3 regions of the Mesorhizobium sp. WSM4845 genome follow, and region 2 is predicted to be linked to each of the others. Evidence: riboswitches for the same ligand, from Rfam matches in the RefSeq annotation. Region 2 holds a riboswitch; each other region holds the start of a gene.
The links. Region 2 has a riboswitch for cobalamin ahead of metE (5-methyltetrahydropteroyltriglutamate--homocysteine S-methyltransferase). Riboswitches for the same ligand answer to the same signal wherever they lie in the genome.

Region 1 (4,166 bases), on a different contig from region 2:
GCCCCCCAATCCCGGCTCATAAAATCCCGCCTTCGGCACGACAACCGGCTCCGCGACCGCCACGTCTGATCCGGCGAGACTTGCCAGCCTCCGCACCAGCGCCGTCATATTCTCCGGGCCGCCTTCGCGGAAATAGCCGAGCAGGCCGTCGAGCTCCTGGCGCGGCAGCGTCGAGCCTTCGATCAGCCGCAAATCCTCGTCGCGGCATTCGCCGGGCAGCAGCGCCAGTTTTATGCCGTGCGCGCGGGCGGTCGAGGCGAGCTGGTCGCAGCCATAGCGCCACCAGTCGTAACCGCCGAGGATGCGAACCAGAACAACCCTGGCGTGCCGGGCGACGCTGTCGATCCAGAGGTCTACTGACATCGGATGGCGCAGGTCACGTAGAGCCGCCAGCCGCATCGACGGCAGCCGATCCGCGTCCGCCTGCCACGCCGCCGCCAGCCCGGCCAGGTCGCTGTCGGTGAAGGACAGCGCCACGACATCCGCAGGCGTCTGCCTGAGATCGACAGGCTCGGCGAGATCGTCGAGCGAGGCGGATGTGGTGGTGAGGATGTGCATAGCGGCTCGTGCCTGAGGTCAGCCGGCGAGAATACGCTCGATGGCCGGGCGGTTCAGCCCTTTCAGGCCGATGACGACGAGGCGCGAGCGGCGGTCGTCGTCGGCAGTCCAGGCGCGGTCGTAGTAGTGGTTGACGCGCGGCCCGACAGCCTGCAGCAACAGTCGCATCGGCTTGCCGCCGACCTCGACGAAGCCTTTTACGCGCAGCACGTTTTCTTCCTCCGCCGCCGTGGCGACACGCAAAGCCAGCTCATCGGGATTGGCGATCGACGGAATGTCGATGACGAACGAGTCGAAATCGTCATGCTCGTGATCGAGCTCGTCGTCGTGGTGGGTCTTGCGGTTCTCGATGTCGTCCTCGACGGCAAGGCCGAGGCCGAGCAGCACGGAGGGATCGACCTTGCCCTGCGAGGTCGGCACGATCTTCACCGCGCGGGCGGCGTGCTTGCCGATGACGGCATTGGCGCGGGCCGAGCCGGCGGCGTCCATCAGGTCGCTCTTCGACAATATGATCAGGTCGGCGCAGGCGAGCTGGTCCTCGAACACCTCCTCGACCGGATCGTCGTGGTCGAGCGTCTCGTCCTGCGCGCGCTGCGCCTGCAGGGCGTCCATGTCGTTGGCAACGCGGCCTTCGGCCAGCGCCGGTCCGTCGACCACGGCAATGACGCCGTCGACCGTCACCCGGCTCTTCACCGTCGGCCACTGGAAGGCCTGGACCAGCGGCTTGGGCAGGGCCAGCCCGGAGGTTTCGATCAGGATATGGTCGACCCTGGGCGTCAGCGACAGGATCTGGTCGAGCGCCGGGACGAAATCGTCGGCGACGGTGCAGCAGATGCAGCCATTGGCCAGCTCGACGATGTTTTCCTCAGGGCAGGTGTCGATGCCGCATCCCTTAAGAATCTCGCCATCGATGCCGATGTCGCCGAACTCGTTGACGATGATGGCCAGCCGCTTGCCGCCAGCGTTTTCGAGCAGATGGCGGATCAGCGTCGTCTTGCCGGCGCCGAGGAAGCCGGTGACGACGGTGCAGGGCACGCGCGAGACGGAAGTGGTCATATCTGGTCCTTCAAAAGGTCGAGGGGAGGGATGCGGGCAACGAGGCCGCGCTTCAGGCAATCGGGGCGGCCGCGCCATGGCATGAGGCCGTCGGTCGAGGTGGCGAAGAGTCTTGCGCCGGTGATGAGATCGGCGCCGCTGGTCGCGGTCAAGTCGCCGAAGACATAGCTCCAGCAGCCGTCGCGCAGGATAGCGGCGCTGAGGCGGCGCTTGCAGTTGCCGAGGCATTCGACGCTGCGGATACGGATGTTTTCGCCCGAGGCGGCGCGGCGCGTATCTTCGGCCAACAATTCGCCGGCGCGGGGATGGCCGTCGGAGCCGGTCTCGTCACGGCAGGAGGCGCAGACGATCACGGTGACGTCGGCCAGAGCATCATCATCGCCGGACAATACGCCCGCTGTCTCAGCCGAAAAACTGCTGTCGCGTTCCAAATCAGGCTCCTTGCCCGGAAAACCCGCCAGGCGATCGGATTCTTATGTCCTAGACGGCAGGTCTCCTGGCTCGCGGGTCATCGCCTTGGTGCCGCCTTCCCGGGATTTTCCCAGTGGTTATCGGCCTTGGCTCGTCGCTTACAGTTGCGGGGACAGCCGCGGATTTGAAATCGGATTTCGCACCGCATTCCCTCTTGGCTCCTCCCTTTGCCGAGAGGAGACCGTCTGAACCGGATTTAGGCTTGTGGAGGCAGTCGTGTCAACGCATGCTTCCGACACGGCGAGGGAAAACGCTTCAGAGCAATTTTCGAAGTCGGCGCTGCCCCTCATTGCCCTGCCGGGCATTTCTCCCCGTATAGTGACGGGGAGAAAGAACTGGCCGCAACGGCGGCGCCCCCTCCTGCAACGCTGGCGATTGGCGAAACCATCGATGACAGCGTCCCTCTCCCCGTCTCTATACGGGGAGAGGATGCCGGCAGGCAGGTGAGGGGCAGCGCCGACATCGGCAACCCTCACGAAACCGCGACATCCGCCAGCGCATGGCCCAGATCCCCCGCAGGCGTCACCTCGATGCGTTCGAGCCCGAGCCAGCCTTGCATCAACTGCAATTCCTCAAAAAGTTCGGCGGCGGTTTGCGGCGGCGCGCCGGGCTCGGCATAGGCGGCATGGACGCGCAGCACGCCGGCCCGGCGGTCAGCCCTAAGGTCGATGCGCGCCACGATCCTTTCGCCGAGCAGGAACGGCAGCACATAATAGCCGTATTGGCGCTTTTCAGCAGGGGTGTAGATCTCGATGCGATAGCGGAAGTCGAACAGTCTTTCCGTACGCGTCCGTTCGAAGACAACCGGATCGAACGGAGCGAGCAAGGCGCGCGCCTCGATCTTGCGCGGAAAACGAACGTCCTTGTGAAGATAGGCGGGCTTGCTCCAGCCTTCGACCCGAACCGGCAAAAGATCACCGCCGTCGACCAGTTCCTCGATGCGGCCTTTGATATCAGCGGGAGAGAGGCGGAAATAGTCGCGCAGGTCGCCTGCTGTGGCGACGCCGTGGGCGCGGGCGGAGATGCGCAGCAATTCGCGGTGCGCATCCTCAGGCGAGGGCACCGGCAGGGCAAGTATTTCCGGCGGCAGCACGCGCTGGGGCAGATCATAAAGCCGCTCGAAGCCACGACGTGACGCCGTGGTGATGCGGCCGGCCCAGAACAGCCATTCGAAAGCGTGCTTGGCGTCGCTCCAGCCCCACCAGCCGCCGGAGCCTTTCTGGCCTTCCAGGGCGGAAGCGGCGATCGGGCCGCGTTCGAGGACCTCGCGATAAATATCTTCAATGTAGGCGGCGCGCTCGCGGCCCCACTTGGCCAGCCCGTTATACATTTCCTCGCCACGTTCGGCCCGTTCCATGCGCCAGCGCATCAGCGGATAGGTCTCGACCGGCAGAAAGGAGGCTTCGTGCGCCCAATATTCGAAGACTTTGCGCTTGCGCGTCACGGCGGCGTTGTCGAGCAGGGCGAGCGGGTAGGGGCCAAGCCGCGAATAGAGCGGCATATAATGGGCACGCACCACCGCGCTGACGGAATCGATCTGCAGCAGACCGGTCCGGCCAAGCACACGGGCCAGATGGCGGCGATCGGGCGTGCCGTTAGGGCGAGGATCGGCAAACCCCTGTGCGGCAAGCGCGATGCGCCGGGCCATGGCGAGCGAGATTTTTTCCTTCATGCAGACGGCACTCTGTCGGCGTTTGACCAAAGGTGGGAGCGATGATTCCGCGCCATGCTAGCAGGGTTTTGGCGGCATCCATGTCAGGAGAGAAAAGTGGAGTAAACAGTGAAGGAAATCAAACAGGAGCGGATCGGACCAGTTTTTCCGGATATGCCGTCGAGCACCGTGTTTTGAACAAGGTTTGACTTGCTTCACCGAAAGCCCTGCGCTAACCCTCGCCGCGTTGCAGCATAGAGCCCCCTAAAACGGTTCAGTGGTTAAACTGTCACGCTTCCGCAAGTGGGTCCGGTGCTGTAATCAGAGTGGATTGGCCGCCAACGGAAAGCTGCAGCATGAACGCATTGTTGAGTTCGTACCTGCCCATCGTCCTGTTCATCGGCGTGGCGCTGGTCGTCGGCCTGGCGCT
Region 2 (4,166 bases):
CTTGATACCATAGTCCTGTCGACGCAGCATGACGAGGAGGTCTCACAAGCCACGGTCCGCGAAGGCGTCATTGAGGAGATCATAAGGCCGGTCTTGCCCCACGACTTGGATACGACGGGGATAAGGTTCCTGGTCAATCCAACAGGCCGGTTCGTGGTCGGTGGGCCGCGCGGCGATTGCGGTCTCACCGGACGCAAGATCATCGTCGATTCCTACGGCGGTATGGGGCGTCACGGCGGCGGTGCCTTTTCGGGCAAGGACCCGTCCAAGGTTGATCGGTCGGCCGCCTATGCGGCGCGGTACGTCGCAAAAAACGTCGTTGCCAGCGGACTGGCGGAGGTGTGCGAGGTTCAGCTTGCTTACGCGATCGGTGTCGCCGCGCCGGTCTCTATCCTCGTCAATACATTCGGAACCGCAAAGATTGATGAAAAAAGGATCGAGCGCGCCGTCCTTGAGCTTTTCGATCTCCGGCCGAAAGGCATCATCAAGGCGCTTGATCTCTTACGGCCGATTTACCGCAAGACCGCGACATACGGACACTTCGGCCGCGAAGAGCCGGAGTTCACCTGGGAAAAGACGGACAGAGCTGACGACCTGTTGCGTGAGGCAGGACCGGCAGCTGCGTGATGCGCGGGTATTGGATGCGTCGGCGTAGGGCGACCCATTCCACACTCGCCAAAAACACGCCGGCCCCGGCGTGGCGAGAAGCCGGCTCGGGTTTTTGGCGGAGACACTGATGTCGAAATATGACCTGCTTTGCATCGGCAATGCCATTGTCGACATCATAGCCCAGTGCGACGAGGCATTCCTTGAGACGAACGGCATCATCAAGGGCGCGATGAACCTGATCGACACGAGGCGCGCCGAGCTACTCTACAGCCGCATGGGCCCGGCTATCGAAGCCTCCGGCGGCAGCGCCGGCAACACGGCGGCGGGCGTCGCCAGCTTCGGCGGCCGCGCCGCCTTCTTCGGCAAGGTCTCGAACGACACGCTCGGCGTAATCTACGCCCACGACATCCATGCCCAGGGAGTTGCCTTCGACACCAGGCCGCTCACGGGTGAGCCGCCGACGGCGCGCTCGATGATCTTCGTCACCCCTGACGGCGAGCGCTCGATGAACACCTATCTCGGCGCCTGCGTCGAGCTCGGGCCGGAGGATGTCGAGGCCGACAAGGCCTCTGGCGCCAAGGTCACCTATTTCGAAGGCTATCTGTGGGATCCGCCGCGCGCCAAGGAAGCAATCCGCCAAACGGCGATGCTGGCGCACGCGGCAGGCCGCGAAGTGTCGATGACCCTGTCGGATTCGTTTTGCGTCGATCGCTACCGAGACGAGTTCCTCGAACTGATGCGTTCGGGCACGGTCGATATCGTCTTTGCCAACAGCCACGAGATCAAGTCACTCTATCAGACATCGTCGTTTGACGAGGCGCTGGCGCAGATCCGCAAGGATTGCCGTATCGCCGCCGTGACCCGCTCGGAAAAAGGTTCGGTGATCGTGCGCGGGGACGAGACCGTGGTCATCAAGGCGACCGCCATCAAGGAACTGGTCGACACCACGGGTGCCGGCGATCTCTATGCCGCCGGCTTCCTGCATGGATACACGCAAGGCCGCGACCTGCAGACCTGCGGCGACCTTGGCTCACTGGCGGCCGGATTGGTGATCCAGCAGATCGGCCCCAGGCCACGGCAGAATCTGCGACGAGAGGCTGAGCAGCCGGGGTTGCTGTAGGGGGCATTTCCGCGAAGTGCTGCCCACCTTCCCGTTTTGCAGGCTGTCCAGACAAGCGCGGGTAAACGTCGCGTACCCGTCCGTGAAGGATGGCGGTTTTCTCCAAATTTCTGATTTCTTGAGGCTCAGGAACGTTGTCACACTTCGGGCCAGTACTGCCGGCCGATCATGATGGCCAACACGCCCTTTTTGACGAAGGTCGTTTTGAGCCGGGATCGTACAATTGACAGATTGCCCGAGCGACCAGGCACAGCCTGCGCAAACCGGAGAGTGGCGCAAATGGCTCAGCTCTACCCGCGACCTGCGACTTGGGAACACGCCGCAGGTGAACGGCTCACATAAACACATAAACATTTCTTTATACGTCATTGACAAAGGGGGCTGCTGCGATTGTCGGCGCGTCGTGGTTCTCCGCAAGGCGTTGCCGTAGCGGAGCTAAGAGGGAAGCCGGTGCAATGCCGGCGCTGCCCCGCAAATGTAAGCGGCGAGCCAAACCCATCAATGTCACTAGGGCGAACTGCCCCGGGAAGACGGGGCAGAGGCTGTGACCCGCGAGTCAGGAGACCTGCCACGGCCAACAACGTCCACGGGCGGGGTGTCTGGTGGCCGCGGCAGCTCGGCGTTGATGCCGGCCTGCTAGCGCCTTCCTTGTCCCCGCCCCAACCATCGGGGTATGGAATGAATGTTTCCCAGCAAGTTCCCATAGCAACGCTTGGCGTGCCGCGTATCGGTCGCCGGCGAGAACTGAAATTCGCGCTCGAAAGCTACTGGTCCGGAAAATCGTCTGCTGCCAACCTAGTGTCGACGGCCAAGGCACTGCGTGCCGCCAGCTGGAGCGAGCAGCACGACCGCGGCGTGTCGAAAATCCCGTCGAACGATTTCTCACTGTATGACCATGTGCTCGACACCGCAGCAATGGTCGGCGCCGTGCCAGCTCGTTACGGCTGGACGGGCGGCGAGGTCCCGCTTGACATCTACTTCGCGATGGCGCGCGGGACGCAAGGCGATACTGCGGGTTGTGGACACGCCAGTCACGGGCATGCAGTTCAGGGGCAGCGCGTAACCGCGATGGAAATGACCAAATGGTTCGACACTAACTACCACTACATCGTGCCGGAGCTGGGCGACGATCAGACATTCGCCCTCTCGCCGGCGAAACCAGTCGATCACTTTCTGGAGGCAAAAGAGCTCGGCATCCATACACGCCCGGTCATCCTTGGACCGGTGACCTTCCTCAAGCTGGCGAAGTCTCCCGACCAGGGCTTCAATCCCATAGCGCTCCTACCGCGCCTGCTGCCCGTCTACGAGCAACTCCTGCAGAGGCTGGAGCTCTCGGGGGCCGACTGGGTGCAGATTGATGAGCCGGCCCTTGTGCTCGATCTTAACCCGAACGAACGAGCTGCCTTCGAATTCACCTATGGGCAGCTGTCGAAAGCCGCGCCCAAGTTGAAAATTATGCTGGCTACCTATTTCGGGCCGCTGGGAAACAATCTCGAGACCGCGCTTTCGCTGCGCCTGGCGGGCCTGCATCTCGACCTCGTGCGCGCTCCCGAGCAGTTGGAGACGGTTGGTCGGCTCGCACCGAAGGATCTGGTGCTCTCACTTGGCCTGATCGACGGCCGCAACGTCTGGCGCGCGAACCTTGGCTGCCATTCTCGACCGCATCAAGCCGGTCGTTGCCGGGTGGCCGCTGGATCGCGTCGAGATTGCGCCTTCCTGCTCGATGCTTCATGTGCCGATGGACCTGCGGATGGAGACCGCGCTCGATGTAGACCTCCGTTCGTGGCTGGCATTCGCCGCCCAGAAGACTGAAGAGCTGCTCGTGCTGGCCCAAGCCTTGTCCGAAGGCAGGGAGGCCGTAGCAGGCGCGCTGAAGGCTTCTGAAGAGGCGACCGCCGCGCGCGCAATGTCTGCAAAGGTCCATGATCCGCTCGTCCACGGGCGCGTTAGCAGCATTGACGGCGTCATGAAGCAACGAAAGAGCGCATTTGCCAAGCGCTCGAGCATCCAGGCCGACACGCTCGGCCTGCCGCCGTTCCCCACGACGACCATCGGGTCCTTCCCGCAGACGCCCGAGGTGCGCAGGGCGCGCTCCGCCCATGCGAAGGGCCGGCTGAGCTATATCGACTACCAGGCCTTCCTGAAGAAGGAGACCGAGGCGGCGGTCCGTTGGCAGGAGGAGATCGGGTTTGGACGTGCTGGTACATGGCGAGTTTGAACGCAACGACATGGTGCAGCATTTCGGCGAGCAGCTGTCCGGCCTCGCCTTCACCCAGCATGGCTGGGTGCAAAGTTACGGCTCCCGGCTCGTGCGCCCTCCCATCATCTTCGGCGACGTATCGCGGCCCAATCCGATGACGGTTCTCTGGTGGCAATTTGCCCAGTCGCTGACGAAAAAGCCAATGAAGGGCATGCTCACAGGCCCAGTGACGATTCT
Region 3 (4,166 bases), on a different contig from region 2:
CAGCCCTTGCCGGGGCACGGGTTTTCGGGACAGACTGACGCCGGCTTTATCCGCCTCGGCGGCTACGGCGCCTGGTTCGGGCGTATCGACTGAATTTGCAATTCACTGGAGGGAACCCATGGCCGATGTCACGCTAAGGCAAGTGAAGAAATCATACGGCAATCTCAACATTCTCCATGGCATCGACCTCGACATAAAGTCGGGCGAGTTCATCGTCTTCGTCGGCCCTTCGGGCTGTGGCAAGTCGACCTTGCTGCGGTCGATCGCCGGGCTTGAGGAAATCACCTCCGGCGAGCTCAAGATCGACGGCGAGGTGGTGAACGACGTGCCGCCGTCGAAGCGCGGCATCGCCATGGTGTTCCAGTCCTATGCGCTCTATCCGCACATGACTGTCTACGACAACATGGCGTTCTCGATGAAGATCGGCAAGGAGAGCAAGGCCGAGATCGACAAGCGGGTGCGCCAGGCGGCGGAAATCCTGCAGCTGACCAAATATCTCGACCGCCTGCCCAAGGCGATGTCGGGCGGCCAGCGCCAGCGCGTCGCCATCGGCCGCGCCATCGTGCGCAACCCCAAGGTCTTCCTGTTCGACGAGCCGCTGTCGAACCTCGACGCGGCGCTGCGCGTCGCCACCCGCATCGAGATCGCCAAGCTCAAGGAATCGATGCCTGCTACAACGATGATCTACGTCACCCACGACCAGGTCGAGGCGATGACGCTGGCCGACCGCATCGTGGTGCTCAAGGAGGGCCATATCGAGCAGGTCGGCACGCCGATGGAGCTCTACAAGAGACCCGGCAATCTGTTCGTCGCCCAGTTCATCGGCTCGCCGGCCATGAACATCCTGCCGGCGACGATCGACAAATCAGGCGACCCGACCATCGTCAGTCATGTCGGCGGGCGCAAGGCGACGGTGCCGATCGCCACGCCGGCGTCGGCGACGGGCGCTGCGGTGAGCTTCGGCGTGCGGCCGGAAGATCTGACGATCGCCACCGGTGCGGATTATCTTTTCGAGGGAACGGTGGATTATGTCGAGCAACTCGGCGAGGTCCAGCTCGTCTATGTCGACATCGGCCGCGCCGACCTGCCGCTGGTCACCAAGCTGCCAGGCAATGTCGGGGTCAAGCGCGGCGCTGCGCTGCGCTTGAATGCCGATGCCGGCGACCTGCATATTTTCGATGCCGACGGACATTCATTCACGCTCCACAAAGCGGAAGCAAAGGCAGCCTGAGAGCAGCAGCCGAACTGATGGATGTTTGGTGACCCAAAAACGAGAGCGGCGGGCAAGCCGCCACTCTTGTGCGTTCCGGTCGCTGTTAGTGCGACGTGCGTCCAAGTGGACGCACAAAGGTACGCTCCAACACTTTAAACCTGCGCATCGTGCTTTCCGAGAATCGGAACCGATTTTCGGGCCGATGCGCTAGCGGCCGAACAGGTTCCGGTCGCTGCCCTGCGGGGCGGACTTCTGTACGTCGCCCGACGAGTTGAGCAGCTTGTAGACCGGCGAGCCGGTATTGCGTACCGAAGAAGTCTGCGTGTTGTCGACGTTGATGGTCGCCTGCTTGTTGATGTCGGTTCTGCCAAAGTTGTCGCTACCGGCAAAAGCGCCGCCCGCAGCAATCAAAAGCGCGGCGGCGGTAAGAACGATCTTCTTCATTTTCAAAACTCCTGGATTTTCTTGGTTCCGCCAGCCCGGCGGGCAAATGCCGCCGCCGCTGTTGGAACGAACTGTTAGTTGTTGCCGAACAGGTTACGGTCGCTGCCGTTGACGGGTTTCTCGTCAGCCAGAACCGGATTCTGCACCGAAGCCGAACTCCGAATCGAAGCCGTGTACGAGTTGCTGTCGACCGCAGCGGCCGGCTGGTTGGCGCCGTTCGATCCAAAGTTGTCGCTGCCGGCAAAAGCGCTGCCGGAGATGGCCACAATGGCGGCGGTGGCAAGAATGAGCTTCTTCATTTCAAATACTCCTGAGTTCCTCAGATCCCGAGCGGCGGACCGCCACTTTGCTGTTTGGGACCAGCTGTTAATTGTTGCCGAAAAGGTTGCGGTCGGCGCCCTGGCCAACGGGCTGCTTTTCAGCGTGAGCCGGCGTCTGGACAGAGGCCGTATACGAGCTGTCGACCGAAGCAGTCGGCTGGTTGGCGGCGTTGGACCCATAATGGTCGCTGCCGGCAAAGGCGCTGCCGGTGATGGCCAGAGCGGCGACGGCAGCAAGAGCGATCTTTTTCATTTTAGTACTCCAGTATCTTAGTCTTCAGTCCGTCTAGCGGCGTGTCTTGGGAGGATGCGCGCGTCGTTCGGACAGCCCCGATGTGGGAAGGCCATTCGGCGGATTCCAATCACGAAGTTGTTCCGTGTGGACCAAGAATCTACACCTTGAAATTGTACCAGAGGCATCTACTACCATAGTTTTATGGTTCGTTTTCAATATCTTATTCAAAATTAGCCATTCATGATTTGACGGATTGGCGGATCTGCGTTCACAGCATGCTGTACGCATTGTCAACAGAAACGAACCGTTCGGTTCGATTTTAGAAGCGGCTAATAGTCACTTTTGTAAACTGTTAACCTTCCTGGTCTCCGCCGCGGGTCGGATTCGATGTCACGGCAGCCGACAATGGCCGCCGACAAAGTGGGGTTTCAGCCCTGCAGATATAAACCTGCAGGTTTCGCCGGCGGTGTCGCGCCGCATGGATACGATGTCGCTTTCATGCCGGCAGTCAGCCGGCCGGCATGATTAGATCACGCCATCTCAGGTGCCGCTTGGTGACGACGAAGCGGAGAATTGGGAAGCCGGTCAGAACCCGGCGCTGCCCCCGCAACGGTGGTGGAGTTCAAGTCGCAACGGGAGACCACTGGGCCACAAGCCTGGGAAGGTGTCGCGACGAGTCCGCAAGGACACTCCAGAGCCCGGAAACCAGCCCGAGATTTTCAGACTCGACTGATCGCGGTGGGCGGTCAAGAGGTGGATGATGCACGTCCGGCCCTGTCGCCGGCGTGCAAACGGTCCTCCCTCCATCACCACCAGTTCAGTCCTTACACGAGGACAGGACATGGACGCGCGCAACGACATGCTGAGGCTCTTGCACGGCCGCAGGCAAGGCTATTCGCTCGAGCAGCCCTTCTACACCGATCCAGATTTCTTCAAGCTCGACATGGAGCTGATCTGGTATCGCGACTGGCTGTTCATCGGCCACGATTGCGAGTTGCCGAAAGCTGGCAGCTATATCACCGCCCAGATCGGCGACTATCCGGTCGTGCTGGTCCGCGACCAGCAAGGCAAGATCAATGCCTTCCACAATTCCTGCCGGCATCGCGGCAGCCGTGTCTGCAATGCCGACAAGGGCACTGCGGCGAAGCTGGTCTGCCCCTATCACCAGTGGACCTACGAGCTGGACGGCCGGCTGTTGTTTGCTCGCCAGATGGCAGACGGCTTCGACAAGAGCCAGTTCAGCCTGAAGCCGGTGGCTTGCGAAAGCGTTGCCGGCTACATCTTTATCTGCCTGGCCAACGAGCCGGCCGACTTCGCGCCGATGCGCGCCATGATCGAGCCTTACCTGCTGCCGCACCGGCTGCGCGAGGCAAAAATCGCATTCGAATCGACCATCGTCGAGAATGGCAACTGGAAGCTCGTCTGGGAGAACAACCGCGAGTGCTACCATTGCGCCGGCAACCATCCGGAACTCTGCAAGACATTCCCGGAAGCGCCGACCGTGACCGGCGTGCAGGGCGCCGACAGCGATCCAGAGATGCTCGCGCACTGGGCGAAATGCGAGGCGGCGGGCTTGCCGAGCAAGTTCCGCATCGATCCGGCCGGGCAGTATCGCGCCACCCGCGCGCCGCTGCTGCGCGACGCCGTCAGCTATACGATGACGGGAAGACGCGCGGTGAAGAAGAACCTTTCCGACAGCGTTTCGACCGACCGTATCGGCTCGCTGCTGCTCTATCACTATCCGACGAGTTGGAACCATATCCTCGGTGATCATGCCGTCACCTTCCGCGTGCTGCCGATCAGTGCCACGGAAACGGCCGTCACCACCAAATGGCTTGTCCACAAGGACGCGGTCGAAGGCGTCGATTACGACCTCGTCGAACTCACCCATGTCTGGACCGAGACCAACGACCAGGACCGTCGCATTGTCGAGGAAAACGCCTTCGGCATCCTG

Region 1: linked by a shared signal. The riboswitch ahead of AC0L2C_RS29305 (DUF1636 family protein) and the one ahead of metE (5-methyltetrahydropteroyltriglutamate--homocysteine S-methyltransferase) in region 2 are both predicted to bind cobalamin.
Region 3: linked by a shared signal. The riboswitch ahead of AC0L2C_RS07530 (aromatic ring-hydroxylating oxygenase subunit alpha) and the one ahead of metE (5-methyltetrahydropteroyltriglutamate--homocysteine S-methyltransferase) in region 2 are both predicted to bind cobalamin.

The regions. Positions count from the first base shown of each region.
Region 1 is NZ_JBVVQA010000036.1:62,947-67,112, reverse strand. It holds partial or broken gene AC0L2C_RS29315 (cobaltochelatase subunit CobN) at 1-558, opposite strand, end outside; gene cobW (cobalamin biosynthesis protein CobW) at 577-1,614, opposite strand; gene AC0L2C_RS29305 (DUF1636 family protein) at 1,611-2,045, opposite strand; cobalamin riboswitch at 2,084-2,286, opposite strand; gene AC0L2C_RS29300 (winged helix-turn-helix domain-containing protein) at 2,558-3,757, opposite strand; gene AC0L2C_RS29295 (NADH-quinone oxidoreductase subunit A) at 4,093-4,166, shown strand, end outside.
Region 2 is NZ_JBVVQA010000013.1:127,390-131,555, forward strand. It holds gene metK (methionine adenosyltransferase) at 1-627, shown strand, start outside; gene AC0L2C_RS16895 (adenosine kinase) at 737-1,729, shown strand; cobalamin riboswitch at 2,117-2,316, shown strand; partial or broken gene metE (5-methyltetrahydropteroyltriglutamate--homocysteine S-methyltransferase) at 2,408-4,166, shown strand, end outside.
Region 3 is NZ_JBVVQA010000004.1:321,763-325,928, reverse strand. It holds gene bglA (beta-galactosidase BglA) at 1-93, shown strand, start outside; gene AC0L2C_RS07550 (ABC transporter ATP-binding protein) at 119-1,231, shown strand; gene AC0L2C_RS07545 (DUF680 domain-containing protein) at 1,421-1,657, opposite strand; gene AC0L2C_RS07540 (DUF680 domain-containing protein) at 1,732-1,956, opposite strand; gene AC0L2C_RS07535 (DUF680 domain-containing protein) at 2,024-2,230, opposite strand; cobalamin riboswitch at 2,738-2,940, shown strand; gene AC0L2C_RS07530 (aromatic ring-hydroxylating oxygenase subunit alpha) at 3,054-4,166, shown strand, end outside.